DNA from 4 places in the Breoghania sp. genome. Region 2 is predicted to be linked to each of the others. Evidence: predicted binding sites of a transcription regulator. Region 2 holds the regulator's gene; each other region holds the start of a gene.
What was found. The regulator LexA, encoded in region 2, represses DNA repair genes until DNA is damaged. The targets are predictions, from matches to a motif close to TGTTCNNNNTGTGTTCNG.

Region 1 (7,121 bases), 1.5 Mb from region 2:
GGAAGCGACCGGAATGGGGCTCGACGAGTTGAAGGCGCTCAAGCAGGGGCTTGAACGTCTTCGCAGCGGCCTTGAAGCGTCAGCGCGCAAAGCCGGGCCCTAGACGATCAGTTCGAAAACAGCTCCGGCAATAATCGCACCGATGACGCCAAAGGCGATATAGGCGGCGAAGACGGCCTTGCGCACCAACGACCAGATTGCGGCCATGGCGGGAATGCAGCTCACAGCCCCCGCCACCATGAAGGCCAGCCCGGCACCGGATCCCATGCCCTGCTGCATCAGTCCTGCAACCATCGGCGGGGCGATATAGCTGTTCAGATAGGCGGGCATGCCGACGATGGCTGCCGTGGCAATCGATCCGATCCCGCTGCCGCCCACGAACCCCGCGATGGTTTGCGCGGGCACATAGGTCACCAACAGCCCTTCCAGCACATAGGCAAGTGCGAGCCATTTGAAGAGAAAGAGCACGTTGGAAGTCATCTCGGTGCGGAAGATCGTCCGGCGCGCGTCTTCGCGCCAGAACTGCCAGACCGGCTTTGCCCCGATCGTCGTGCGCGCCTTGCAGCAACAGCCGGAAGGGGCCGCCTCGGCACGCAGCGCATCCTTGAAGAAGCCCGCGCCTATCATGCCCTTGAGTGCAAAGCCGCCGAAAAGTCCGAGGCCTACGGCGGAAAGGGTCTTGGCAATCGCCATCGGCCAGCCGAGTGCTGCGGCGGTGATCAGGATGGAGCTGGGATCGATGAGCGGCGAGGAAAGCCAGAAGGCCATCACGGCGGGAAGCGGTGTGCCAAGCGCCAGAAGACCGGCAACAAACGGGATCACCTGACAGGAGCAGAAGGGCGCAAGCCCGCCGAAAAGCGCGGCCAGAACGATCATCCGCGTCTCGCGTCCCTTGAAGGCTTGCGAGATCATGGCCTCCGCGCCCGCTCCCTTCAAATAGGCCAGCAGCAGCACCGCAATGACGATGTAGGGCAGCGTACCGGCCAGCGCGCGCAGCGCGATTTCGCCGATCGGCAGGACCTGGCCCGGATCGAGCAGCGCGAGACCCGCCACCAGGTAGGTGATCAGCGCCCAGGGTGAGGTCAGCCAGGGCTTGGCTCGCTCAATCGGGGACAGGGCGCTTTGGGCGATATCGCTCATGTTGCGATCTCCCTGGAAATCTCCGGCACCATTGCCTCGTCCGCGCAGCACTGGGCCATGATGTATCCAGCCAGGGCTTCGAGCCTCTCAAAGGCCGCGCGGTTGATGACGCTGCGGCCCTCCTTTTCCTGCTCGATCAGGCCCGCGGAGGCGAGAAAGCGCAGGTGATGGGCAAGCGTCGAGGCCGCCATGCCGGTGCGCGCCTGGATATCGCCGACGCTCAGTCCGGAACGGCCCGCGCGCACGAGCGCCAGCACGACCGAAAGCCGGGCCTGCGATCCGATGGCCGCAAAACCTTGCGCGGCTTCTTCAATGGAAAGGGGGCTGCATGATATAACCATAAAACTAGTTATATAGAAATGAAGGGTCAGCGCAAGCGTCTGCGCGCTTGCCCCCCTATCGTGAGCCCGGTTCGCTGGGTTTCAAGGGGATTGGAAGCACATTGTCGTCGTCCAGCGTTTCGCGCGCGGCCTCGTCTGCACGCGTGCCGACCTCCGGCAATGCCGCATCCTCGCCCAGCTCCAGCGCCTCGATCCGCTCGCCGCGGCGCGTGATCTTGGAGGTGGAGGTGAGGATCTGCTCGATATCGCGCGCGGCCTGCCCGTGGTGTTGCTGCAGCTTGCTGACGCGATCGTCGAGCCGTGTCACGTCTTCCATCAGGTGACGGACTTCCGCTTGAATGAGATGGGCCTGCTCGCGCATGCGGGCATCGCGCAGGATCGACTGGATCACCTGGATCGAGAGCAGAAGCAGCGAAGGCGAGACGATCACCACCCGCGCCCGGTTCGCCTTCTGTACGATGTCGGAGAAATTCTCGTGAAGCTCCGCGAAGAGCGATTCCGACGGCACGAACATGAAGGCCGTGTCCTGCGTCTCACCGGGCAGGAGATAACGCTCGCGAATATCGATCACGTGTTTGGCCACATCGCGCCGCAACTGGGCGCTTGCCGCCTTGGTATCTTCCTCCTCGTCGCGGATGCGGTTGAAGGCTTCCAGCGGGAATTTCGCATCAATGACCAGCGGCAGCGCGCCGTTCGGCATGTGGATCAGGCAGTCCGGCCTGCTTCCCGATGAGAGCGTCGCCTGAAAGCTGTAGGCGGTCTCCGGAAGGGCGTCCTGAATGATCGCCTCCATCCGCCCCTGTCCGAAGGCCCCGCGCGCCTGCTTGTTGGACAGGATCTGCTGTAACTCCACCACCTGACCGGAAAGATCGGTGATGGTCTTCTGCGCCCGGTCGATGATGCCAAGGCGTTCATGCAGATGGGTGAGGCTTTCCTGCGTGCTTTTGGAACTTTGCGCCATGGACTGGCCGAGCCTGTGGCCGAACCCGTCGAGCCGCTCGTTGACCGAGCGCATGAGATCGGTTTGGCGCGAGCCCAGATGCTCGGCCATGGTCTTCATGCGGCCGGTCATTTCCGCCTGCGTATTGAGCAGCGTATCGATGCGCGCTTCCAGCTCGCGGGCATGGTGGATTGTGGCCCGCTCGGCCAGGCGACGAGCGCGCGCAAGGCGCAAGCTGACAATCAGCACGACCACCAGCAACACGAACGCGCCCGAACCGGCAAAGAGCATTGCCTCGCCAAGCGTCATCCAGTGTCCAGAAACCTGCAAAAACGGTGTCGAGAAATCCATGAAACAAACATAGAACGATTCGGGGCGGATGCAGAGAAGGGAAGGATTATCGGGCGGCGGGGCATCGGTCCCTTCGCCATGGATTGAGGCCGGTATGCGCGGCACATCATTCGCGGCAACCCATTCGGGTTTCCTCTGGATGACGTTGAAGGGGCGGCTTCCAGCTTGGTTGCGTCTTGCAGTGTCCCCCCGCGTCTGCGACGTAGCCCCCAAAGCGAGGTCCGGTCGCACGTTGCAGCAGGGGTAAACGGCGTGGAGTACATTTCAATTTTCTCGTTTGGCCAATGGGAGTTTCTGGCCAAGCTGGAACGGTTCACTTCTGCAACTTTCCTGGCAATGCCGGAGATCTGGGCGCTCATCAGCTTTTTGCCTTTCATGGTCACAGCCCGTCTTCTGACGTCGCGCGCCTTGCTGCTGACGACTTTGGCCCTTGGTTTTTCCATGATCGCGTTCGGCTACTTCACCGGCATGTACCAGAAGGCCATTTGGCTTCCGCTCTGGTTCAACCAGATGCGATCCTACGTTCTGTTCAGCATCGCCATGATGATGCTGGCTCTGATCGTGCGTAGTTTCCTGAAAAGCGATGGGCCTACTCGGGCCCGATCCTGGTTGGAACAAGGCCTATGGGGGCTTGTGGCATGGGGCGGCTTGTTCTTTTCTCCGCTCATCAATGTGACAAGCATGTCCATTGCGGGGACCGCGGCTGAGTATGCTGCTCTTTCCACGATGATCGTTTCCGCAGCCGCCGGAACGCTGACGGCGATGGCGCTCATACTGATATTGCCGACCTTGACCGGGTATCTGCTGAGCCGGTTTCCCTCTCTGTCTCTGAGGCGCGCGGTTCTTGTGGTTCTGGCCTTGCCGTGGTTCTGGCAGATCTTCACGATGTTGCGATATGCCGGACTTCTTTGATGGTCTTGGCCATGTGGCGAGGCACGAAGTGCCCCACGTGGCCATTGCGCCACGCAATAATCTTGCGTTGGCGGCGTACCGCATTTGCGACCTGTGACCTTTCTTTAGCCTTTGAAAGCTGCGAAAAGGGACGCCGGATAAAGCCAGCCGACCAACCAACAAGATTGCCAGGATGCCAGAAATGGCAAAATTGCCGGGACGGCCAGCTCAACAAGACTGATGAGGTTCGCTCATGCCCCCGTATCGTTCTCGTACATCCACGCATGGCCGCAACATGGCCGGTGCCCGCGGTCTGTGGCGCGCCACAGGCATGAAGGAAGGCGACTTCGGCAAGCCGATCATTGCTATCGCCAATTCCTTCACGCAGTTCGTGCCGGGGCACGTACACCTTCACAATCTCGGCCAGCTCGTGGCCCGCGAGGTTGAAAAAGCCGGCGGCGTCGCCAAGGAATTCAACACCATCGCGGTCGATGACGGCATCGCCATGGGCCATGACGGCATGCTCTATTCGCTGCCTTCGCGCGAGATCATCGCCGACAGCGTGGAGTATATGGTCAACGCCCATTGCGCCGACGCCATCGTGTGCATCTCCAATTGTGACAAGATCACCCCGGGCATGCTGATGGCCGCCATGCGGCTCAACATTCCGGTGATCTTCGTCTCCGGCGGCCCGATGGAAGCGGGCAAGGTGGTGCTGGAAGACGGCACGGCTAAGTCCGTCGATCTGATCGACGCAATGATCGTTGCTGCCGATGACCGCGTCTCCGACGCCGATGTGGCAACCTACGAGCAGAACGCCTGCCCGACCTGCGGCTCCTGCTCCGGCATGTTCACCGCAAATTCCATGAACTGTCTGACGGAAGCCTTAGGCCTCGCCCTGCCGGGCAATGGCACGGTGCTGGCAACCCATGCCGACCGTGAGCGTCTTTTCGTGGAGGCCGGTCACCTGATCGTCGATCTGGCGCGCCGCTATTACGAGCAGGACGATGAAAGTGTGCTGCCGCGCAACATCGCGACCGTTCCGGCCTTTGAAAACGCCATGTCGCTCGACATCGCGATGGGTGGTTCCACCAATACGGTCCTGCACCTTTTGGCGGCTGCCCAGGAAGGCGAGGTCGACTTCACCATGGCCGATATCGACCGCCTGTCGCGCCGCGTGCCCGTGCTGTGCAAGGTCGCGCCCTCGGTTGCCGACGTGCATGTGGAAGATGTTCACCGCGCAGGCGGCATCATGGGCATTCTGGGTGAGCTTGAGCGCGCGGGCCTGATCGACAAGTCGGTCGGGACGATCCACGCCGCTACCATGGGCGATGCGCTGGACCGCTGGGATGTGATGCGCACCAACAGCGATGCGGTGCACGAATTCTTCCGTTCCGCGCCCGGCGGTGTGCCGACCCAGACGGCCTTCAGCCAGAACCGCCGCTATGACGCGGTCGACACGGACCGCAAGGGCGGCATCATCCGCGCCTATGACGATGCCTTCTCCAAGGATGGCGGTCTGGCCGTGCTCTTCGGCAACCTCGCCGAGGATGGCTGCATCGTGAAAACCTCCGGCGTTGATGAGAGCATCCTGAAATTCACCGGCCCGGCCCGCATCTGCGAAAGCCAGGATCAGGCGGTGAGCGACATTCTCACCGGCAAGATCAACCCTGGCGACATCGTGCTTGTGCGCTATGAAGGTCCCAAGGGCGGCCCAGGCATGCAGGAAATGCTCTATCCGACGAGCTACCTGAAGTCGAAGGGGCTCGGCAAGGTCTGCGCGTTGATCACCGACGGTCGCTTCTCCGGCGGCTCCTCGGGGCTCTCCATCGGCCACGTTTCGCCGGAAGCCGCCGAAGGCGGTACGGTCGGCCTGGTGGAAGAGGGCGATCTGATCGAGATCGATATCCCGAACCGCAAGATCGAGCTGCAGGTTTCCGACGAGGTTCTGGCTTCCCGTCGCGCCGCGATGGAGGCCAAGGGCAAGGATGCCTGGAAGCCTGCCAAGCCGCGCAAGCGCAAGATCACGCAAGCGCTTCGTGCCTATGGCGCGCTCGCGACCTCTGCCGCCCGTGGTGCGGTGCGCGATGTCAGTCAGGTGGAGCGCCACTAGGCTGTCACGGGGCCGATTGCCGGCCTTCAGGAGTGCCGGCGTCTGAAATTTCTGGCGGCGCGAAACGGGAAAAGCCCCGTTTCGCGCCGTTTTTGTAGTTTGACGAGATTGACCGCAGGGCAATCACCGCCTATCTGATTGCTCATGGCCAAACGCGATATCATCATCCTGCCCGACGCCATGCTGCGTCAGGTCTCCACGCCCGTCGAGAAAGTCGACAGCGACATTCGTCAACTTGCCGACGACATGCTCGATACCATGTACGACGCCCCCGGCATCGGGCTGGCGGCGATTCAGATCGCCATTCCCAAGCGCATGCTTGTGCTGGACGTTGCCAAGGATGATCAGCCCAAGGACCCGCAGGTCTTCATCAATCCTGAAATCGTCTGGTCGTCAGAGGAACGGTCCGTCTATCAGGAAGGGTGCCTTTCCATTCCCGAGTATTACGAGGACGTGGAACGCCCGGAGAAGGTGCGCGTGACATTCCTCGACCGTGAGGGGCGGGAATGCGAGCTTGAGGCCGATGGTCTTCTGGCGACCTGTCTGCAGCACGAGATCGATCACCTGAACGGTGTGCTGTTTATCGATCATATCTCGCGGCTGAAACGCGAGCGAGTGATCAAGAAGTTCACCAAGCAGGCTCGGTACGAAAAGCAGCGCGCAAGCGCCTGATATTCACCGTTCGTCACGAGTGTACTTCATCGCCGCTGTGATGTTGGCGGTGCCCGTGCGCCTGTGTCTGTGTCGTTGTGTCCGAATTTGTGCGGCTGAACGCACGGGATGCCCGCATAGGGGCGCTGATATCTAGGTGTTATTATCTAATAATTGATTTAGTAGAATTTTACGCTGAGGCAATATTCTTCCATTCCGTAGATGGAGGGCGTCCGGGTGGGGCGTTTCGAACCGCGGAAATCCGGGAGAGAGCCGATGAGCAAGCCGTTGTCGCTGACGGGTGTCGAACGATTTTTCGACAAGGACGACGTGATTGTCAGCAAGACGGACACGAAGGGGCGCATCACCTACGCCAATCGCACGTTCCTTCAGGTCGCCGGTTTCCGGGAGGCCGACATCCTCGGCCTGCCGCATAGCATCATCCGCCATCCGCACATGCCACGGGCGGTGTTCAAATTGCTCTGGGACGCAATCGAGGCCGGTAGCGAGATTTTCGGCTACGTCATAAACCGGGCGAAGAATGGTGACCACTACTGGGTCTATGCCCATGTCACGCCCAGCTTCGACAACGCGGGCCATATCATCGGGTACCACTCCAACCGCCGCGTCCCCAACCGCGCCGTCATCGATGACGTGATCGTTCCCCTCTATGAGATCGTGCTGGCCGAAGAGG
Region 2 (7,121 bases):
GGCGAACGGATTGGCACCGGAGGAGCCGGCCAGGCGAACCGTGGATGTGGACGCGTTTTGTTCGTGGTCCGCATGCAGGATGAAAATGCGATCCATCGCGCGCGCAAGGACCGGGTTCACCTTGTAGTCTTCGCAGGGAACCGAGAAGCACATGTGCAGGAAGTTCGCCGCATAGTCGAGATCGTTGCGCGGGAACACGAAGGGCTGGCCAATGTGGTATTTGTAGGCCATGGCCGCAATCGTCGGCATCTTCGCGATCATGCGCAGCGACGCGATCATGCGTTGGTGCGGATCGGAGATGTCGGTGGAGTCATGGTAGAATGCGGAAAGCGCACCCACGACACCGCACATGACCGCCATCGGATGGGCGTCACGACGGAAGCCGGAGAAGAAGCGGGTCATCTGCTCGTGGATCATCGTGTGATAGGTCACGCGATGCACGAAGTCGGCCTTTTCCGCAGCGTTCGGCAGGTTGCCGTAAAGAAGCAGGTAGCACGTCTCCAGGAAGTCGCCGTTGTCGGCCAGCTGCTCGATCGGATACCCGCGATAGAGCAGGGTGCCCTCGTTGCCGTCGATATAGGTGATCTCGGATTCGCAGGAGGCGGTCGAGGTGAAGCCCGGGTCGTATGTGAACATCCCGGTTTGTGCATAAAGCGACGAAATATTCACAACATCCGGCCCGATGGAGCCTGGAAGGACATCAAAGTCCCAGCTGTTGTTGCCGAAAGTGAGTGTCGCTTTTTTATCGCTCATGAAGAACCCCCTTATGGAAGAGACCAAGGTCCGCGTTTCTGATCGCAAGAGACACTCTTCGATCCTGAACGGACAAGCCGAGAAACGGCGGGAGGAATTATTGCGGTCTCCGTACCCTATTTGGTGCAATGCCGCAAGCTGCACTGACATTCTTGCCCAGTACCGGGCGCGTTACCCCTCCGACACGCTGCCGGAGGGGTATATAGGCAATAGCTAATGGAAGGAAATAGAGGTGCTGCTTACAGTTTTGATTATTCTGCCTGATCCTTGATACGTGCAAGGGCTTCCTCTCGTCCCAGAACCACCAGAACGTCAAAGATTCCGGGCGAAGTCGTGCGCCCGGTCAAGGCTGCGCGAAGCGGTTGCGCGACCTTGCCAAGTTTGATTTCCGCTTCCGCCGCATAGGCACGAACGGCAGCGTCGGTCTCTTCCACGGTCCATTGCGAGACCGCTTCCAGCTTCGCCGCAACGCCCGCAAGGACCGCACGCCCCGCATCATCCAGAAGCTTGGAGGCCTTCTCGTCCGGCTGAAGCGGCCGCTGCGCCCAAAGATAAGAGGCGCTGTCAGCCAGCTCGATCAGCGTCTTGGCGCGCTCCTTCAGGCCGGGCATCGCCGCCAGAAGCTTGGCGTCGAGTTCCGGATCCGCCTCAAGACGGGCCAGCAACTCCGGGCCGCCCTCGCCATAGGGCAGGAACGCCTTCAGCGCCGCATGCAGCTCTGCGTCTCCCGTTGCGCGCATGTACTGGCCGTTCAGGGCTTCAAGCTTCACAAAGTCGAACCGTGCCGCCGATTTGCCGATGGCCGGAAGGTCGAACCATTCCAGCATCTGCGCATCGCTCATGACTTCATCATCGCCATGCGACCAGCCGAGGCGTACGAGGTAGTTGCGCATGGCCTGTGGCAGGTAGCCCATGGCGCGATAGGCATCGACACCCAGCGCCCCGTGGCGCTTGGAGAGCTTTGCGCCATCCGGTCCGTGAATGAGCGGAATATGCGCCATGACAGGCACATCCCAGCCCATAGCCTTGTAGATCAGCGCCTGGCGGGCGGCATTGGTCAGGTGATCGTCGCCACGTACCACATGGGTGACGCCCATATCGTGATCATCCACCACCACGGCCAGCATATAGGTCGGGTTGCCGTCTGAGCGCAGCAGAATGAGATCGTCGAGGTCCTTGTTCGGGAAGGCGATGCGGCCCTGGACCTGATCCTCGATCACGGTTTCGCCGTCCAGCGGAGCCTTGAGGCGGACGACCGGTGCGACACCCTCGGGAGCCTCGGACGGATCGCGGTCACGCCAGCGTCCGTCATAGCGCGGCGGGCGGCCCTCGGCGCGGGCCTTCTCGCGCATCTCAGTCAGCTCTTCCTGCGTCGCGTAGCAGTAATAGGCCTGCCCCGCAGCCACGAGTTCGTGCGCCACTTCGCGATGCCGCTCGGCACGTCCATATTGCGAAATCCAGTCGCCGTCCCAGTCAAGCTCAAGCCAGTTCAGGCCATCGATGATCGCATCGATGGCGGCATCGGTGGAGCGTTCCCGGTCGGTATCTTCGATACGCAGCAGCATCTTGCCGCCGCGACCGCGCGCATAGAGCCAGTTGAACAGCGCCGTGCGTGCGCCGCCGATATGCAGGAAGCCGGTGGGAGAGGGGGCGAAACGGGTGACGATCTCGGACATGAGGTTCTGACAGTGTCTTTCTGGCAATCTGCCGGGGGCGCGGTCATGGCCCGTTGGTCCGGCAGACGATTGAACGGAAACGCGATTCCTTGCGGCATTGGGCGCGCTCTGGCGTAAATATGCGCAGCGGACCTTCGCCTGGAGCATCGCGGTCGGCGTTGGTGTAGCATAGGGGGGCGGCAGGCAGAAGGGCTGCCAAAAAAACCAGAGGGAGGGTCCCTTCACGCGGCGATGGGGCAGGCGGTCCCGCGTCCCCGAATGGGGCCGGCGGGTCGGCCGTTTGCGAAGCCATTTCTACGCTCAAGGCAACAGGCGCGTCCATCGTCATGTTGCCTGAGCGGTCCGGATTGGCGCAGAAGATAAAACGGCGTGTCGGGTCGACAAGGCCACCCGGAACCTCATTGCTCGGTTTCGGAGGAATAAGAAATACGTCTGGCGCAAGGCTGCGCAGCCGGTTTGTCCGTTCCTATCTCTCGCTGGTCGATGCAATGCGTCGGGATCTGGAACGCGGGGGTGGGTTTCCCTGGCTGATCGTGTGCTACGCCTGTGGGATCTGGCTCTATTTTGAGCTCCCGCGCGAACCGCAGCTATGGGCCACGCTGCCTTTGGCGCTTGCGATGTCTGTCGCGGCCACAACGCGCAGACGGCGCGGTCACGCGGCCTTTGTGATGCTGGCCTTGACAGCCATTGCGGCTGGATTGGCCATAGCGGATCTTCGTACATGGTTGGTGGCAACGCCGCGTCTTGCCGCGGAGAGGACCCATACGGTCAAAGGCTGGGTGGAGGCGGTGGAGCCACGCGCCGTCGGCTATCGGCTGAGCGTGCGCCCGATGACAATAAGCGGTGTCGAAGCGAGCGCCATGCCGGCGCGTATCCGTGTTACGGGCCGCGCGGAGCCCACGCCCGTGGCCGGAGAAGCCGTTCGCTTCCGCGCGCGTCTGTCGCCCCCGCAAGGGCCTGTTCTTCCCGGAGGATACGCCTTCGACCGGGCCGCCTTTTACGAGCAGGTCGGAGCCTATGGCTTCATCTTCGGGCGTGTGGAACGTGATGGCGAGCAAGCGCGCACACGCCCGTCATCGATACGCCTGAAAGCCGCATTGGCCTCCCTCCGTGCCAGGATTGGCGAACGCATCCGCGAGACCTATGGGGGCGATTCCGGGGCGATTGCCGCTGCGTTGATTGTTGGGGAACGCGGCGCGGTTTCCGAAGAAGCGCAGGAGGATCTGCGGATCGCTGGGCTGGCGCATGTTCTCGCCATTTCGGGAATGCACATGGCGCTCGTGGCGGGCGTCGTCTTCTTTGCCATCCGGGCGGTACTGGCGCTGAGCCCGGTACTGGCACTTTATCATCCGATCAGGAGCTGGGCTGCCGGTGGGGCGCTTGCCGCCGCGACGCTCTATCTCGCCATTTCTGGAGGTTCGATCGCCACGCAGCGCGCCTATGTCATGGCGGCGGTCGTTTTCCTTTCCATGATAGCGGGACGTCCGGCCGTGACCATGCGCTCCGTCGCTCTGGCTGCTGCAATCGTGCTGACGCTTTCCCCCGAATCCCTGTTGCAGCCGGGGTTTCAGATGTCCTTTTCTGCCGTCATTGCGCTGATCGCAGCCTACAGGGCACTTTTTGAGGCACGACGACGGCGACAAGGAAATCGGCAGGCGCGGGAAATCGTTGGGCGGTCGATGCTCCGGCGCGGCATGCGCCTTGCCGTGTTGTGGGGGGCGGGGCTCGTCATGACTTCGCTGATCGCGGGGCTTGCGACCGGCCCGGTTGCGCTCACGCATTTCTTCCGCAGCAGTCCCCTCGGTCTGATCGCCAATGTCGCCGCGATGCCGCTTGTGAGCCTGATCATCATGCCCCTGGCTGTTGTGAGCCTGGTCACCATGCCTTATGGGCTCGACCCGCTTCCCCTATACCCAATGCAGGCAGCCATTGATGCGATGCTGGCAATCGCCGCGAAAATCGCTGAATGGACACCCGGCGGAGGTGTTATCGGGGCAATCGGTAATGCGCCTGCCATTCTCTTCACCGGGGGGCTCTTATGGATAGCGCTCTGGTCCTCACGGTGGCGGTATCTCGGGATCGCGCCTGTCTGTCTGGCGGTTCTCGTTGGCGCGATGCATGAAAGCCCGGACATGATCGTGAGCGAGGACGGACGCACAATCGCCCTGCGCGGGCCCGACGGGCATCTTGCTCTGGATATTGGTTCGGGCGGAAAATTCGGCGCAGAGATCTGGCTCAGGTCGGACGGGGATGCAGCCGAGCTGAAGTCACGCGAAGTCGACGGGCGGATGCGGCGCTGCGATGCGGAGGCTTGTATCTACACAATTGCTGCGCCCCGCGAGGCTCCACTGTCCGCGGAGGCTGGAGCCGAGGTAGTCCTTCAGCACCTTAAAACCAATGCGCCCGACGATCTTGTTGCGGGGCTTGAGCCCGGGGCTGCCCCTTCCGGCATGGAGCGCAACCCAGGCATCTCCAGAGAGGGTGACGGGGAATACGAGAGGGGCTGGGCGAGCAAGGGACGCATGCGCCTGAGCGATGAAGCACCGCACCGACGCGTGATCCATGTCTCAAGGGTCATTCGCCCCGAGGCTTTCGCGGAGGATTGCCTCCGCGCCGATATCGTCGTGACGGCTCTGACGGCCCCGGCCAATTGCGCAGACCATGCAATCGTGATCGATCGGGCGTTTCTCAAGATCCACGGTGCAACCGCGCTCTATTGGCGAGAAAAGATACAGAACGTCTCTGCCGTGACGGGCGAGCCCCCGGCCTCGCAGCGCGAAAAACGCGCCGCGAAAGCCGACGTCACGCGCGATGCCAAACCATTTCCGACGCAAACCACGCCGCCTCAGGATCTGCCCGCCAAAACGCTTCGCAGCGTTGCGGCAAAGCCTGCGACCCATCCGCCGCCAGCGCCACTGGATCGGATCGTGCCCCACATCGTGACCGCACGCTCCGCCCAGTTGAGGCCATGGCAGATGCGTCCGGCGCCATGACTTGCCCGCCTGGCGGTCATGGCCGTGCCGCCCCGGCGAAGATGGGCCCGCTCGAACGGCCTGAGGCCGGGAGCGAGAGAAGAATGGGCGGCCGTCTAATGACAGGGCCGCCCGCCGTCCTGCCCTCAATAGCGGCGGAAGAGGGCGGCCAGCTTACCTTGGATCCGAACGCGGTCGGGGCCGAAAATGCGCGTTTCGTAGGCCGGGTTGGCGGCTTCCAGCGCGATGGAGGCCCCCTTGCGACGAAGCCGCTTCAGGGTTGCTTCCTCGTCGTCGATCAGCGCCACCACGATGTCTCCGTTATCGGCGGAGCTTCCTTTGCGGATCAGCACTGTGTCGCCGTCGAGAATACCGGCTTCGATCATGGAATCGCCGCGCACCTCAAGCGCGAAGTAATCGCCGCTTCCAAGCATGTCGATGGGGACCGGAATGGAATGGCTGTGCGTTTCGATAGCAGAGATGGGGACGCCGGCGGCAATGCGGCCCATGACCGGAACCGAAACAACCTCGCCGTCTTCCACGGCGTGAGAACTGGTGTTCGGTTTCGATGGTTCGCTTGCCTTGCCCAAAGACCCTTCGATAACGCTTGGCGAGAACCCCCGCCCACGTTGAGCCGCAAACCCGGGCGAGACCGAATCCGGCAGGCGCACGACTTCAAGCGCACGAGCCCTGTTGGGGAGCCTGCGGATGAAGCCGCGCTCCTCCAAAGCGGTGATGAGGCGATGAATGCCGGACTTCGAGCGCAGGTCCAGCGCATCCTTCATTTCGTCGAAGGAGGGCGGCACGCCCGTTTCTTTCAGACGCTCGTGAATGAACATCAGCAGTTCGAATTGCTTACGCGTCAGCATTGGGTCTTCCGCCTGCATGTCGTCCGGGTACAAAACGCGAACGCAGGGTATCCGTTCTATATGTGTTCTGCAAGGGGCCGGGCAGGCAATCAACATGTGCGGAGGTTCAAAAGGTGCTTGAGCTAGATACCGTGAAGGATCCGGAAAGGCGTCAATAGTGCTGAAAATACTGAAGAAAACGGGGCTGGGCCGCATGGTTTGGAACGTGCCGATTGCGTCTCTTGAGTGCGGGGCTGGCCATGGATTCCATCGTTCCGACGGTGGTTCTTGATATGAAAAAGGGGCCGAAGCGACCTGCTTCGACCCCCTGAAAGAACTGCCGGGAGCGAATCTGCTAACCGGCGAAAGCGCGTTCGATGACGAATTCTGCGGGACGATTGTTCGCGCCCTCCACGAGCCCGGCCTTTTCCAGAAGGACTTTCGTATCCTTCAGCATCTCCATGGAGCCACAGATCATGCCACGGTCACTGGCCGGATTGAGAGGAGGAACATCGAGATCGGTGAAGAGCTTCCCGCTCTCTATCAGATCGGTAATCCGCCCCTTGAAGGGATAGTCTTCACGCGTGACGCTCGTGTAGTGGCGCAGCTTGGAGGTATCGAGCACCTCCTGAAGCATCTCGTCGGTGCGGATCTCCTCCACGAGGTCGAGGCCATATTGTAGCTCGGCCACTTCGCGGCAGGTATGGGTCAGGATTAGTTCATCGAACTTCTCGTAGGTCTCCGGATCCCGAATGAGGCTTGCAAAGGGCGCGATTCCGGTGCCGGTGGAGAACATGTAGAGCCGCTTGCCGGGAATGAGCGCATCGTTCACCAGCGTACCCGTGGGCTTCTTTTTCATCAGTACGGCATCA
Region 3 (7,121 bases), 1.3 Mb from region 2:
CAAGCGTTTCGGCCACATTGCCCGAGAGCTTGCGGCCATCGATGAATAGCTGGGGAGCGGCATCGGCGCGCAGAATGGCGAAAGCGAGCGTAACCGGAATGCGGGCAATATCGCCGCCGCGTATATTGAAGAGCCAGGCGATGGAATCGAGCTGCGCGATCACAGCGGCATCCGTTTTGGCCTCGCGAAGCTCCGCCTGAAGCCGAGCGATCTTGTCGCTTGCCGCCTCGCCCGCAAAGGCCATCGGATGCAGCACCACCGGTGCAAGCGGCGGTTCGGGTCGGTCGGACCAGATCGCATCGATCGGATTGCCGTCGACGGCGACAAGCTTGACCCCCGCCTTTTCGCAGGCCGCTTTCAGCGTCTTCACGCCGTTGATCGTGTGCAACATCGCGTCATAGCCGATGCACATGCCGGGTTTCGCCGTCCGCGCGATCCACGAGGATGGCGGCGTCTCGATCAGATGCAGCGGCTCGAAGGCCGTCGTATCGACCTGATTGCGCACCTGAAGCGTGTAGCGACCGTCCACGAAAATGGCAGCCTTGTCCTGAAGGACGACGGCCGCGCCAGCGGACCCGCCAAAGCCGGTCAGCCAGGCAAGACGCTCCTCGCACGGGGCGACATATTCGTTCTGGTGGGTGTCGGTGCGCGGCACGATGAAACCATCGAGACCGCGCCGGGTGAGTTCGGCCCGCAGGGCGACCAACCGGTCGCCGCGCGCACCTGATTCGGAAGGGGGATCATAGGTCTGGAACATTCCAACAAATTACTCCTCTGCACCGCCAAGGCCATACCGGATTTGCGTCGCTCGCAACCATTTCCGGTTGCCCAAGGGGCATGGACGCACGTCGCCACAGCATCGCCACCGCAACCGACCGGCTCCGCGGGTGCGACCAACCAACGCGCGCGCTGGCGCACACGTGCAAATACGAACCTTAAGTACTTGCTATATGAAGTAAATACTCGATCCACAAATCGAAAATGTGGCGATTTTTCAAGCCCTTGCAAGAAAGCCGATCAGATCGCCTCATCGAATATTTCCGACAAGAAACAAGAACCGGCCACCGCATGACAAAACGGCGGGGCAGCTATGCGCTGGCCGCAGTTACTTGGGGGCAGCCCTGCTCATATCTTCCCCCTCGTGAACGGCGGACAGGAAAGACCCGCCGCAAGTGATCCAAGGAGACTTCATCATGGCCATTGCCTCCACCTCGGGAATTCACGGGGGCGCTCGTCACAGCCTTTTCCGCCGCGCTTTCGACCGCATGGTCTGCGCGCGTGAACGTCAGGCGAAGCGCTATGTGAACGGCTACCTTCTGACGCTCGACGATACGACGCTCAACGCCCAGGGGCTTGATCGTTCGCAGCTGGAACGCGAAGGCGCGATGACGTTTCCCTACTGAGCGAACACGGCTCGGATGAAATGCGAACCGGCACGTAACGGCGTAGACTGAAGGCCGCCAGTGCCGTGCACGCTGGCCCGATATGGGGCTGGCAGGGAAGGCGAAAGCCGCTGGATATCCAGGCGGCCGGAGCGGCATCTGTCAGAACGCGCCGATATCGCGCGCGGCAGATAGCGCTCCGCCTTCCTAAGAATTCGAAACGTGCAACAAGCGCGTAAAAACAAGAAAGCGGCGAACTCCAGGCGCTCACGGCTCTCCCTTCTTTCGGGATCAGCCGTGGGCGCTTTTTATTTGGCGAGAGGCCGTCGACTGATCACAGATCGACCGGCGTGTTCGCGAAAGTCAGCGTCAGCCAGTCCTCGCGCTCAAGGCGATGGATGAGCCGGAAGCCCTGATTGCGATAGGAGGCCAGCACCCGCGGGCCGTCCGCCACACGCAGGCCGGAAAGCACCAGTGTGCCCGGCCGGGCCATCAACCGGGAAATCGGGTGAGCCAGCGCCATCAGGGGCCGCGCCAGAATATTCGCCACGATCAGATCGAACGGTGCGCGGGCCCTAATGCGCGGATGATGCACGCCTGCCGCCGTCACGCATTCGATAAGCCCCGGCACTTCATTGAGCCGCGCATTGGCCGTGGCCGCCTTCGTCGCAATCGGATCGATATCGGTTGCCAGAACGCGCGCCTTGGCAAGCTTCGCCATGCCGATGGCCAGCACGCCGGACCCGGTGCCAAGATCCAGAACGCTGGAATAGTGATGGCGCTTGAAAAGCCGCCCCAACTCTTCAAGACACCCTGCCGTGGTGCCGTGATGGCCCGTGCCGAAGGCCTGCGCAGCCTCGATCTCGATGCCAATATCGAAGCTCGCGATCTTGTCGCGGTCATGCGAGCCGTGAACGATGAATTGCCCGGCGCGCACCGGCTTCAGGCTCTCAAGGCTCTTGGCGACCCAGTCGATCTCCTCAAGCACATCGGTCTCAACCGGTGCTGCGAAGGCATCCGACCCGACCTTGTCGAGGATCTCGGCCTTCACGGCCTCCGGTTCGCCGTCATAGAACAGGATTTCCGCAACCCAGGGCCCATCCATCACCGTTTCATAGACGGAGACGGGATAGCCATCCTCCTCGAAGGCGACTTCGAGAATGCCGGCGATACGCCGGGCTTCGAGTTCGTCCGCCGTCACGCGGGCGCGGATCATGGGCATGAATGGTGGTCCTGAAACAACGCAGCCGATAGCGGCAGCGCAAGAATTGAGCGATTGCGCGCCTTATACGGCTGAAGGCCGCGCCGCGAAAGGGCAGAACGGGCTTTGCGGCTTGAAAGGGGTCAGGTCGCTTCGACGAAACTGTCCAGCACCTTCTTGGTGCCCGCCTTCTCGAAACTGATGGTCAGCTTGTTGCCGTCGATGCCGACAACCCGGCCATAGCCGAATTTGAGATGGAAGATCCGCTGCCCCATCGAATACTCCGAAGCCGCTGACGTCACGCTTTTTGCGACGAGCTCGCCCTCGATGGTCTTCGGCCCGCTCCGGCCCCCACCCTTGCCGTGGCCGCCGCGCGAATAGGAGCCGCCGCCTGAATTCGCAGTCTCCCGGCTGCGCTGCGCGCGTTGCCAGCCGGGCGTTGAATAGCTTCCCGAGGCGAAGGGATCGTGCGTGTCGAAGCGGCTTGCCCCGTAACTCCCGTAGGAGGTGGAGGCTTCCGCGATCTCCACCTGATCGGCGGGCAACTCATCCAGAAAGCGCGAGGGCAGCGAGTTCTGCCACATGCCATGCACACGGCGATTGGCGGCAAAGGAGATGCGCGCGCGCTTCTTTGCCCGCGTGATGCCGACATAGGCCAGGCGGCGCTCTTCCTCCAGCCCGGCGCGACCGGACTCGTCAAGCGCGCGCTGATGGGGAAACAGCCCCTCCTCCCAGCCCGGCAGGAACACGGTGTCGAACTCCAGCCCCTTGGCCGAATGCAGCGTCATGATGGAAACCGCATCGGTGCTGTCGCCGGAATCCCGATCCATGACCAGCCCGATATGTTCAAGGAAGCCACCGATGGATTCAAACTCCTCCATCGAGCGGATCAGTTCCTTGAGGTTTTCAAGCCGCCCCGGCGCATCGGCAGATCGGTCATTGCGCCACATCTCCGTATAGCCGCTCTCATCGAGAATGACCTCGGCCACTTCCGTGTGCGACGACGCCGTCTCAAGCTGCGCGCGCCAACGGGCGAAATCCATCAGCAGGCTTTTGAGCGTCTGGCGCGCCTTGGGACGCAGCTCTTCCGTTTCCACCAGCTGGAAAGCCGCCTGCATCAGCGGAATGTTCTGGGCACGGGCCAGCGCATGAATGGGCGCAAGCGTCTTGTCGCCAAGCCCGCGCTTCGGCGTGTTGACGATCCGCTGGAAGGCCAGATCGTCGGCGGGCTGCACGGTCGCGCGGAAATAGGCCAGCGCATCGCGGATTTCCATGCGCTCATAAAAGCGCGGGCCGCCAATCACCCGGTAATCGAGCCCGAGCGTGATGAAGCGCTCTTCGAATTCGCGCATCTGGAACGACGCGCGGACAAGGATCGCGATATCGTTGAGGGCATGGCCGTGGCGCTGGAGATCCTCGATCTCCTCGCCGATGGTTCGGGCTTCCTCTTCTGAATCCCAGACCGACTTCACCCCCACCCGTTCCGCATCCGGGTCGTCATGCTCGGTGAAAAGCGTCTTGCCAAGGCGGCCTTCGTTCCGCGCGATCAGATGGGAAGCTGCGGCCAGAATATGCGAGGTGGAGCGGTAATTGCGCTCCAGCCGGATCACCTTGGCGCCGGGAAAGTCATGGTCGAAGCGCAGGATGTTGTCGACTTCCGCCCCGCGCCAGCCATAGATCGACTGGTCGTCATCGCCCACACAGCAGATGTTCTTGTTGCCCTGCGCCAGAAGCCGCAGCCACAGATATTGCGCGATGTTGGTGTCCTGATACTCGTCCACCAGCATGTAGCGGAAGCGCTCCTGGAACCCCTTCAGCACCTCCGGCTGCTCCCGGAACAACCGGATGGTGAGCAGCAGAAGATCGCCGAAATCCGCCGCGTTCAGGACCTTCAGCCGGTCCTGATAGATCTGATAAAGCTTGCGGCCCTTGCCATCGGCAAAGGATCGCCCCTCGCCTTCGGAAACCTGCTCCGGCGTCAACCCGCGGTTCTTCCAGCTGTCCATCAGCGAGGCGAACTGGCGGGCAGGCCAGCGCTTGTCGTCGAGCCCTTCCGCCTGAATGATCTGCTTGATGAGGCGAAGCTGATCGTCGGTATCGAGAATGGTGAAATCAGGCCGAAGCCCCACCATCTCCGCATGACGACGCAGGATCTTCACGCCGATGGAGTGGAACGTGCCGAGCCAGGGCATCCCCTCCACGCCCTCGCCCACCAGCGCGGAAATCCGCTCCTTCATCTCGCGCGCGGCCTTGTTGGTGAAGGTCACGGCAAGGATCTGGCTCGGATAGGCCCGGCCCGTTGCAAGAATATGGGCAATACGGGTGGTCAAGACGCGGGTCTTGCCGGTGCCTGCGCCCGCCAGCACCAGAAGCGGCCCGTCGAGGCTTTCCACCGCATCGCGCTGTTCGGGGTTCAGGCCGGAAAGATAGTCGACAGCCATCGGAGCAGGCCGCATGGCCGCCATCGCGCGCTCCGCAATGCCTCCGGTGGCCGGACGCGCGGGCGCGGGCTCATGTGTCGAGGCTCGCTTGGGTTCCGGCAGGTTCCAACCGTCCAGATCGTCGTCGTCCATGCCGCCGGGAGTGTTCATTCGTCCACGATTCTCTTGTGTCATTGCGGAACAATATAGCAACAAAGATGGTGAATGCGAGGCTGGCGGCCCGGTTTCTCGGTAGCGTGCATGTTGAGCCGTGAGGCGGGGATTGCGGGTGTGGCCGATCCTTCGAGACGGCCCTTGCGGGCCTCCTCAGGATGACGTTGTGGGTGGGGTTGGCTTCTTGAAAATTCACCCCCCGGGAACGTCATCCTGAGGAGCACTCGTCAGAGTGCGTCTCGAAGGATCGGCCATACGCGAGATGTCAGCCCCTACTCACCCACAAGCTCAAACCACGCATCCTCGGAAATGACCTCCACCCCGAGATCCTCCGCCTTTTTCAGCTTGGAGCCCGCCCCAGGCCCTGCGACCACCAGATCCGTCTTCTTGGAAACGGACCCGGCGACCTTCGCGCCCAGCCGTTCCGCCATGGCCTTGGCCTCATCGCGCGAAAGCCGCTCCAGCGAGCCGGTGAAGACCACCGTCTTGCCGACAACGGGCGAGCCTTCGCCGCTGGGCGCTTCCATGTCGAGCGGGGTGACCTCCGCCAGAAGCCCGGTGACAGCCTCGCGGTTGTGCTCCTCTGCGAAGAACTGCACCACGGCTTCCGCCAGGATCTCGCCGATGCCATCGATATTGTTGAGATCGATCCACGCCGCGCTTTCGTGATCCACCGCCTCTTCCATCGCCTTGGCAAACGCTTCCCAGGAGCCATAAGCGCGCGCCAGAAGCTTGGCGTTGCCCTCGCCCACATGACGAATGCCCAGCGCATAGATGAAGCGGTTGAGATCGATCTCGCGCCGCGCATCGATGGCCGCGAAGAGGTTTTTCGCCGACGTCTCGCCCCAACCGTCGCGGTTTTTCAGCTTCACAAGCGATGAAGCATCGCGCGCCTGAAGGGTGAAGATATCGGCAGGCTGTCGGATACCTCCCTGATCGAGCGGGATGTCGTAGAAGAACTCCACCTGTTTGTCGCCCAGACCTTCGATGTCGAAGGCGTTGCGCGAGACGAAGTGCTTCAGCTTTTCCTTGGCCTGAGCGGGACAGATGAGACCGCCAGTGCAACGGCGGATCGCATCGAGACGCCCGGTCTTGGCATTGACTTCACGCACCGCATGGCTGCCGCAGGCCGGGCATACGGTCGGATAAACGAAGGCCTGCGCCTCCGCTGGCCGTTTGGTGAGATCGACATCCAGGACCTGCGGGATCACGTCGCCTGCGCGCTGGATCTGCACCGTATCGCCGACGCGGATATCCTTGCCGCCGCGAATGGGCTCGCCGTCCTGCCCGATGCCCTTCACATAATCCTCGTTGTGAAGGGTGGCGTTTGAGACGACCACGCCGCCCACCGTGACCGGCTCAAGCTTGGCAACCGGCGTCAGCGCGCCCGTGCGGCCGACCTGGATTTCGATATCGCGCACGATGGTGAAGGCTTTTTCCGCCGGAAATTTATGCGCAATCGCCCAGCGCGGGGAGCGCGAGACAAAGCCCAATCGCTCCTGAAGGTCCAGCCGGTCCACCTTGTAGACAACGCCGTCAATGTCGTAGCCGAGTTCCGCGCGGCCCTCCTCGATGGTGTGATAGACCGCGATCAGCTCCTCGACACTCTCGCAGCGCTTCATCAGCGGGTTGGTGACGAAGCCCCACTCCCTGAAGACCTCGATCATGCCCATCTGCGTGTCGGCGGGCATGGCGCTCATCTCGCCCCACGCATAGGCGAAGAACCGCAAGGGTCGCGAGGCAGTGATTTCCGGGTTGAGCTGGCGCAGCGAGCCCGCCGCCGCGTTGCGCGGGTTGGCAAAGGGCTTGCCGCCATTGCCGATCATGCGCTCGTTCAGCGCCGCAAAGTCCGAATGCGCCATATAGACCTCGCCGCGCACCTCCACCACCTCCGGCACACCATTCGGCAGGGTGCGGGGAACGTCGTCGATGGTCTCGGCATTG
Region 4 (7,121 bases), 190 kb from region 2:
AGCTTTGCAAAGGACTGGATGAAGCGCGCGCTCTCGCCCGCGATCACGATATCGGCGAGCAGCGCCAGGTTCGCGCCCGCTCCAGCCGCAACACCGTTCACTGCGCAGATGACGGGCTTTGGCAGATCGCGAATGGCACGAGCCAGCGGGTTCCAGAGCGTTTCGATGGTCTGCCCCAGATCGGGGGCGCCGCCCTCGCTGTCGGGATGGCGCGCGCCAAGATCCTGGCCCGCACAAAAGCCGCGGCCTGCCCCCGTCAGAAGAACCACCCGCACGCAGGCGTCATCCGCCGCCCGCTTCAACGCGGCACGCAGCAGCGCGTGCAACTCCTCCGTAAAGGAATTCAGCTTGTCCGGGCGGTTCAGGGTCAGCGTCATCACGCCATCCTCAACCGCCTCCAGAAGCACCGGCTCGGCTCCCGATTGGGTCATTCACATATCCTCCCAAATGCGCCGTCGAAGTCAGGCAGGCCCGCACCTTCGAACTGGTCTTGGAAAAAATGTGTTGCATAAGCCGACCGCGCGGTCAATAAATAACACATCACAAATTTCGAGGGCCAACCTTGGATATGTGACGATTTGGGAGGATATCATGTCGCTTGCAAAACTCGGTGCCTGCGCATCCGCGCTCGCGCTGCTCGTTGCCACGCCTGCACTTGCGGAAATCAAGATCGGTGCGTCGTTGGCCGTCACCGGCCCGGCGTCCTTCCTTGGCGACCCGGAAGCCAAAACGCTGGAAATGCTCGTCAAGCAGTTGAACGCCACCGGCGGCATCAACGGTGAGGAGGTCGAGCTTGTCCTTTATGATGACGGCGCAGATCCCAACAAGGCGCGCACCTTCGCCACCCGTCTGATCGAGGAAGACGAAGTCGTCGCCGTCATCGGCGGTTCCTCCACGGGGGCGACCATGGCCATGGCGCCGCTCTTCACCGATGCCCAGATTCCGTTCGTGTCGCTTGCCGGCGCGGTGGTGATCATCGATCCGGTAAAAGAATACGTCTTCAAGACGCCGCACACCGATCGCATGGCCTGTCTCAAGATCTTCGAGGACATCAAGAAGCGCGGCATGTCCAAGATCGGCCTGATCTCCGGCACCGGCGGCTTCGGCAAGTCCATGCGCGCCCAGTGCATTGAGGTGGCTGGCGAAGCGGGCGTGGAAATCGTTGCCGACGAGACCTACGGTCCGGGCGATGCCGACGTGACCCCGCAGCTCACCAACATCGCAAACACCGCAGGCGTCGAAGCAATCGTGAACCCCGGCTTCGGCCAGGGCCCGGCGGTCGTGACCCGCAATTACGCCCAGCTCGACCTGAAAATGCCCTTCTACCAGAGCCACGGCGTTGCCTCCGACAGCTTCATTCACCTTGCTGGCGATGCGGCCAACGGCGTGCGCCTTCCGGCCACCCCGATGCTGATCCCCGACAAGCTGGCCGATGACGATGTCCAGAAGGCCGCCGTCACCTCCTATATCGCCGACTACAAGGCTGCCTATGGCGAAGCCCCGTCCACTTTTGGCGGCTATGCCTATGACGCCTTCCACATGGTGGTGAACGCCATCAAGGCGAAGGGCTCCAGCGATCCGCAGGATATCCGCGACGGTCTGGAGGAGACCAAGGATTATGCGGGCGTCACCGGTGTCTACACCATGTCCCCCACCGACCACCTCGGCCTCGACCTGACGGCATTCCGCATGCTGGAAATTCAGGAAGGCGCGTGGGTTCCGGTCGAATAATTCCGGCCTGAATAGTTGCGGCCGGGCTCTCCCGGCCGCCCCTTTCTCCGTAACAGTGACGGGGCCCCCTTGTCCGAGCTTCTCCAGTTCGTCCTTTCGGGCGTGACTGTCGGCGCCATCTATGCCGCTGTCGCCCTCGGCTTCACCCTTATCTACAACGCTTCCGGCGTGGCGAATTTCGCACAGGGCGAATTTGTCGTTGTCGGTGGCATGACGGCGGCTGCGCTCATTTCCGGCGGCGTTCCGGTCTATATCGCAGCCCCCCTGGCCGTGATTGCCGGAATGATCGTGGGCATCGGGCTCTACAAGCTGGCCATCAGGCCCGCGGGCAAGGCTCCGCTCGTCTCGCTGGTGATCATCACCATCGGGGCAAGCATTTTCCTGCGTGGCGTCATGCAGATCGTCTTCGACAAGCAGATCCATCGCTACGAGGGCTTTTCCGGCGATGAGGCGCTGCGCTTTCTGGGCGCGACGATCCTGCCGCAGAGCTTGTGGATCATCGGCGGCAGCGTCGTTGTCTTTGCGCTGCTTGCGTGGTTCGTCGGACATACGAAGGCCGGGCGCGGCATCCGCGCGACCGCCTCCAACCGTCTGGCCGCCGTCCTTGTCGGCATCAATACAGGGCGTTCGATGAACCTGTCCTTTGCGCTTTCGGCCGCCGTTGGCGCGCTGGCGGGCGTGCTCGCCACGCCGGTGACCTTCACCACCTATGACGCAGGCGTTCTCATGGCGCTGAAGGGCTTTTCCGCCACCATGCTCGGCGGCGTCGGCAACCCGTTCGGCGCGCTTGTGGGTGGCTTCGCCATCGGCCTCATCGAGGCGATGACGGCTGGCTACATCTCGTCCGACTACAAGGATGCGGCTGCGTTCATCGTGATCCTCGGCGTTCTCTTCGTCATGCCGCAGGGCCTGTTCGGCCGGCGCACCACGGAGCGCGTGTGATGAACCCGACCCTGAGAGCCTTTCTCATCACCGCCGGGCTCGTGGCGCTCGGTGCGCTGATCTTCCCCTCCAGCTACTATTTCCGGGTGGGCTCGCTCATCTGGATCAACACACTGTCGGTTACCGGCATTGTTGTTCTGCTGGGCTATGTGGGCCTCGTAAGCCTCGGCCATGCGGGCTTCTTCGCCATCGGCGCCTATGCGGTGGCGGTGCTGCCCGCCTATGGGGTGCCCTCCGGTGTGGCCTTCCTGATCGGTGCCGTGGCAGCCGGTGCGCTGGCGCTTGTTGTGGGACGTCCGATCCTGAAACTGTCCGGCTACTATCTCGCCATCGCCACGCTTGGCCTCGGCATGCTCATCTGGATGGTTCTGACGAAGGAAGCCTGGCTGACCGGCGGACCCGACGGCATGACCGTCTCCGGCTTCAACCCGCGCCATTGGTTCGCAGCCCTCGGCATCAAGATGAAGACGACGGAGGCCTGGTACTGGCTGAGCGGCGCTTTTGCCACCATCGGCGTTGTGCTGGCGGTCAATCTGGGCAACAGCCCGTGGGGCCGCGCGCTGCGCGCGGTCCACGACAGCGACGTCGCCGCCTCATCGCTCGGCGTCGATGTGGCGCGTGCCAAGGTCGTGGCCTTCGCGATCTCCGCCGTTTACGCCTCGGTCGCAGGGAGCCTTCTGTCGCTCGCCAACGGCTACATCACGCCGGACACGGCCGGGTTCATGCACTCGGTCGAAATGGTCACCATGGCCGTCCTCGGCGGGGCCGGCACCGTCTATGGCGCGATCGTCGGCTCCATGATCCTCACCGCCCTGCCCCAGGTCCTCACCGTCGTCGCAGAATATGAGCATCTCGTTCTCGGCGCGGTGATGGTCGCCACCATGGTTGCCATGCGCAACGGCCTCGTGCCCGCGCTCGGCAGTCTGGTGCATCGCTGGAGGTCGAAATGACCGTGCTTGAAATCGAAAACCTCGGCGTCTCCTTTGGCGGGCTGAAGGCGGTGGACGGGGTCAGCTTCAACGCGGATGCGGGCGAAGTGACCTCGATCATCGGCCCCAACGGTGCGGGCAAGACAACGCTGTTCAATCTCGTCAGCAGCGTCTATCGGGCAAGCTCCGGCTCGGTACGCATCGAGGGCAAGGACGTGACCGGCGAGCCGCCGCACCTTCTGGCGCGCCGCGGCATGGCCCGCACGTTCCAGAACCTGCAGATCTTTCCGCAGATGACCGCCCTCGACAACGTGATGACGGGCTGTCATCTGCGCGAGAAATCGAACCTTTTCGCCGACCTTCTGGGCCTGCCCTCCAGCCGCCGGGAGACCGCGCACAGCCGGGAACTGGCGCATGAGGCGCTGGAACGCGTCGGTCTGAACGCCCTTTCCGCACGTCCGGCTTCCGATCTTTCCTACGGCCAGCTCAAGCGGCTTGAGATCGCGCGCGCTCTGGTGACGGGCTGCAAGATCCTGCTGCTCGACGAACCGGCCGCGGGCTGCAACGCGGTGGAGACGCGCGAAGTCGACGACCTCATCCACGCCATCGCCGAAGAAGGCGTCTGCGTGGTGCTTATCGAACATGACATGCGCATGGTGATGCGGATTTCATCGCATATCGTGGTGCTCGATCAGGGTACCAAGATCGCGGAAGGGCGCCCGGAAGACATCCGGGACAATCCGCGCGTGGTGGAAGCCTATCTGGGTGCGCACGGAGCGGCGGAGGCGCGTGCTGCCCATGGCTGATCCCCTTCTTGAAATTGCCGGGCTGGTGACAGCCTACGGCCCCATCGAGGTGCTGCATGGCGTCGATCTCAGCGTCGGCGAGGGTGAGATCGTCACCCTTGTCGGAGCGAACGGCGCGGGCAAGACGACGTTGATGCGCTGCATCTCCGGCGTCCAGCCGATCAAGGCTGGCACCATCCGGTTTGCGGGCGTTGATCTGACAAAAAAGGCAGACTTCGCCCGCGCCGGGCTCGGCATCGCCCATTCGCCGGAAGGCCGCCAGATCTTCGGCGACCTCTCGGTGGAGGAGAACCTCGCGCTGGGCGGCTTCCATCGCAAGGACGACCTGACGGGCGATATGGAGGATGTCTTCGGCCTCTTCCCCATTCTGAAGGACAAGCGGCATCTGGCGGCAGGCGGACTTTCCGGCGGCCAGCAACAGATGCTCGCCATCGGTCGCGCGATCATGGGCCGTCCCAGGCTGCTATTGCTGGATGAGCCCTCCATGGGCCTCGCGCCGGTTCTGGTGGACCAGATCCTGGAGGTGATCACCACGTTGCGAGATCGTGGCGTGACCCTTCTGGTTGTGGAACAGAATGCCTATGCCGCGCTCTCCATCGCCGACAGGGGCTATGTGATGGAGACGGGCAAGATCGCGCTTTCCGGCTCTGCCCAGGACCTCATTGCGGACCCGCGGGTGCGCGAAGCCTATCTGGGAGCGTGAACCATGGCACGGACACGGGCGGCGGATTATGACGACAAGCGCGATGCGATCCATCGCGCGGCTGCCCGCATTCTTTCAAAGGCCGACGGCAAGGCCTCGATGAACCAGATCGCCGATGCCTGCGGCATTTCGAAAGCGTTGCTCTATCACTATTTCCGCAATCGCGACGAACTGATCTTCGACATCATCCATACCCATCTGAGCGAGATCGATCACACGCTGCATGAGGAGGCCAACGGCCTCAAGGGCCGCGAGCGACTGCACAAGCTGTCCGACGCCCTGCTCACTCTCTATGAGGATGCGGACGATCTCCACCGCCTGCAACTGGGGGCTCTGGGCGCGCTGCCGGACGAGGACGTGCAGCGCATCCGCGAGGTGGAGCGGGCAATCCTCGGCCATTTCAGAAGTGCCGTGCGCGAGATCGCCCCCGATCTGGAACGGCCGCGCATGGTGGCCGTCACCATGGGGCTGATGGGCATGCTGAACTGGGCCTTCACGTGGTTCCGCTCCGACGGCCCGCTGACCCGAACCGAATTCGCCCGCATGGCCACCGACATGGCGTTGAGCGAGATCGAAAAGGGCTGAGGCCCGGCGCAGGTTTCCGCTTTCGCTCCCCGGTTGGTCTGTAGTCCGGGTGAGCTTTTGTGCGCGCGGTCCTCTCCAAGCATGTGGCCGATCCTTCGAGACGCCTGCTTGCGCAGGCTCCTCAGGATGACGTTGTTCGTGTTGGGAAATCGAAAGAGCCAGCCCCACCCACAACGTCATCCTGAGGAGGCCCGCAGGACCGTCTCGAAGGATCGGCCACATGCTCAAGCTCTCCCCACGTACTCCTTCTACCCCCCATTGCTTCCCTAAGCGGTAGCCCCTCACCCGTTGCGAACAAACCAAGAATATCGCTAACTTGGGGCATGAGCCTTATCGAACCCGAATCGCCCCCGAGCCCGACCTATCTTGACCGCCTGAACGATGCGCAGCGCGAGGCTGTTCTGCATGGCGATGGACGGGCGGCCGATCCGCTTCTGGTGATCGCGGGTGCAGGCTCGGGCAAGACCAACACGCTCGCCCACCGTGTGGCACATCTGATCGTCAAGGGAGCAGACCCGCGGCGCATCCTCTTGATGACCTTTTCGCGCCGTGCGGCGCAGGAGATGACGCGTCGTGTGGAGCGGATCACGCGTGAGGTGATGGGCGAGAAGGCCGCCGTTCTGGCAGACGGGTTGACCTGGGCGGGGACGTTCCATGCCATCGGTGCGCGGCTCATTCGCGAATATGCGCCGGTGATCGGGCTCGACGAGGCGTTTTCGATTCATGATCGGGCCGATTCCGCCGACCTGATGAACCTCATCCGGCACGAACTGGGACTTTCCAATACCAAGAAGCGGTTCCCGGCCAAGAGCACCTGCCTCGCCATCTATTCGCGTGCGGTCAATGCACAGGCCGAGCTTGAGGCGGTTCTGCGCGCCTCTTTCCCGTGGTGTGCCGACTGGACAGCGGCGCTCAAGGCCCTGTTTGAGGGCTATGTGGAGGCCAAGCAGGCGCAGAACGTGCTCGATTACGATGACCTGCTGCTCTACTGGCGCGGCATGGTCACGGACGCGGGCCTGGGCGAGGTGATCGGCGACCGGTTCGATCATGTTCTGGTCGATGAATATCAGGATACCAACCGCCTTCAGGCCGCCATCCTGGCCGGCATGAAACCGGACGGGCGCGGGCTGACGGTGGTGGGCGACGATGCGCAGTCAATCTATTCCTTCCGCGGCGCGCAGGTGCGCAACATTCTCGATTTTCCGCAAAGCTTCGACCCGCCAGCCCGCATGGTGACGCTGGAGCGCAATTATCGATCCACCGCACCGATTCTTGCAGCCGCCAATGGCGTCATCGCGCTGTCGAAGGAACGTCACGCCAAGGAGCTGTGGACCGAGCGCACCAGCGCCGACAAGCCCCGCCTTGTCACGGTGCGCGAGGAAAACGATCAGGCCGCCTATATCTGCGAAGAAGTGCTGCGTGAGC

Region 1: the regulator LexA is predicted to act here: its motif matches at 2,772-2,789, upstream of rmuC (DNA recombination protein RmuC).
Region 3: the regulator LexA is predicted to act here: its motif matches at 5,201-5,218, upstream of ABGM93_RS00360 (UvrD-helicase domain-containing protein).
Region 4: the regulator LexA is predicted to act here: its motif matches at 5,987-6,004, upstream of ABGM93_RS06845 (ATP-dependent helicase).

What each region holds. Positions count from the first base shown of each region.
Region 1 covers NZ_OY771475.1:2,828,745-2,835,865, reverse strand. Annotated here, with positions in the region: gene ABGM93_RS12330 (MarR family transcriptional regulator) at 1-103, shown strand, start outside; gene ABGM93_RS12325 (permease) at 100-1,140, opposite strand; gene ABGM93_RS12320 (metalloregulator ArsR/SmtB family transcription factor) at 1,137-1,481, opposite strand; gene rmuC (DNA recombination protein RmuC) at 1,537-2,730, opposite strand; gene ABGM93_RS12310 (hypothetical protein) at 3,025-3,684, shown strand; gene ilvD (dihydroxy-acid dehydratase) at 3,917-5,776, shown strand; gene def (peptide deformylase) at 5,921-6,448, shown strand; gene ABGM93_RS12295 (PAS domain-containing protein) at 6,704-7,121, shown strand, end outside.
Region 2 covers NZ_OY771475.1:1,347,688-1,354,808, reverse strand. Annotated here, with positions in the region: gene gltA (citrate synthase) at 1-753, opposite strand, end outside; gene gltX (glutamate--tRNA ligase) at 1,005-2,429, opposite strand; gene ABGM93_RS06100 (ComEC/Rec2 family competence protein) at 2,831-5,422, shown strand; gene lexA (transcriptional repressor LexA) at 5,548-6,270, opposite strand; gene ABGM93_RS06090 (ferredoxin--NADP reductase) at 6,605-7,121, opposite strand, start outside.
Region 3 covers NZ_OY771475.1:81,739-88,859, reverse strand. Annotated here, with positions in the region: gene ABGM93_RS00375 (aminopeptidase P family protein) at 1-757, opposite strand, end outside; gene ABGM93_RS00370 (hypothetical protein) at 1,194-1,403, shown strand; gene ABGM93_RS00365 (50S ribosomal protein L11 methyltransferase) at 1,717-2,604, opposite strand; gene ABGM93_RS00360 (UvrD-helicase domain-containing protein) at 2,727-5,174, opposite strand; gene ligA (NAD-dependent DNA ligase LigA) at 5,450-7,121, opposite strand, start outside.
Region 4 covers NZ_OY771475.1:1,541,666-1,548,786, forward strand. Annotated here, with positions in the region: gene paaG (2-(1,2-epoxy-1,2-dihydrophenyl)acetyl-CoA isomerase PaaG) at 1-431, opposite strand, end outside; gene ABGM93_RS06815 (ABC transporter substrate-binding protein) at 592-1,731, shown strand; gene ABGM93_RS06820 (branched-chain amino acid ABC transporter permease) at 1,801-2,673, shown strand; gene ABGM93_RS06825 (branched-chain amino acid ABC transporter permease) at 2,673-3,623, shown strand; gene ABGM93_RS06830 (ABC transporter ATP-binding protein) at 3,620-4,408, shown strand; gene ABGM93_RS06835 (ABC transporter ATP-binding protein) at 4,401-5,111, shown strand; gene ABGM93_RS06840 (TetR/AcrR family transcriptional regulator) at 5,115-5,696, shown strand; gene ABGM93_RS06845 (ATP-dependent helicase) at 6,020-7,121, shown strand, end outside.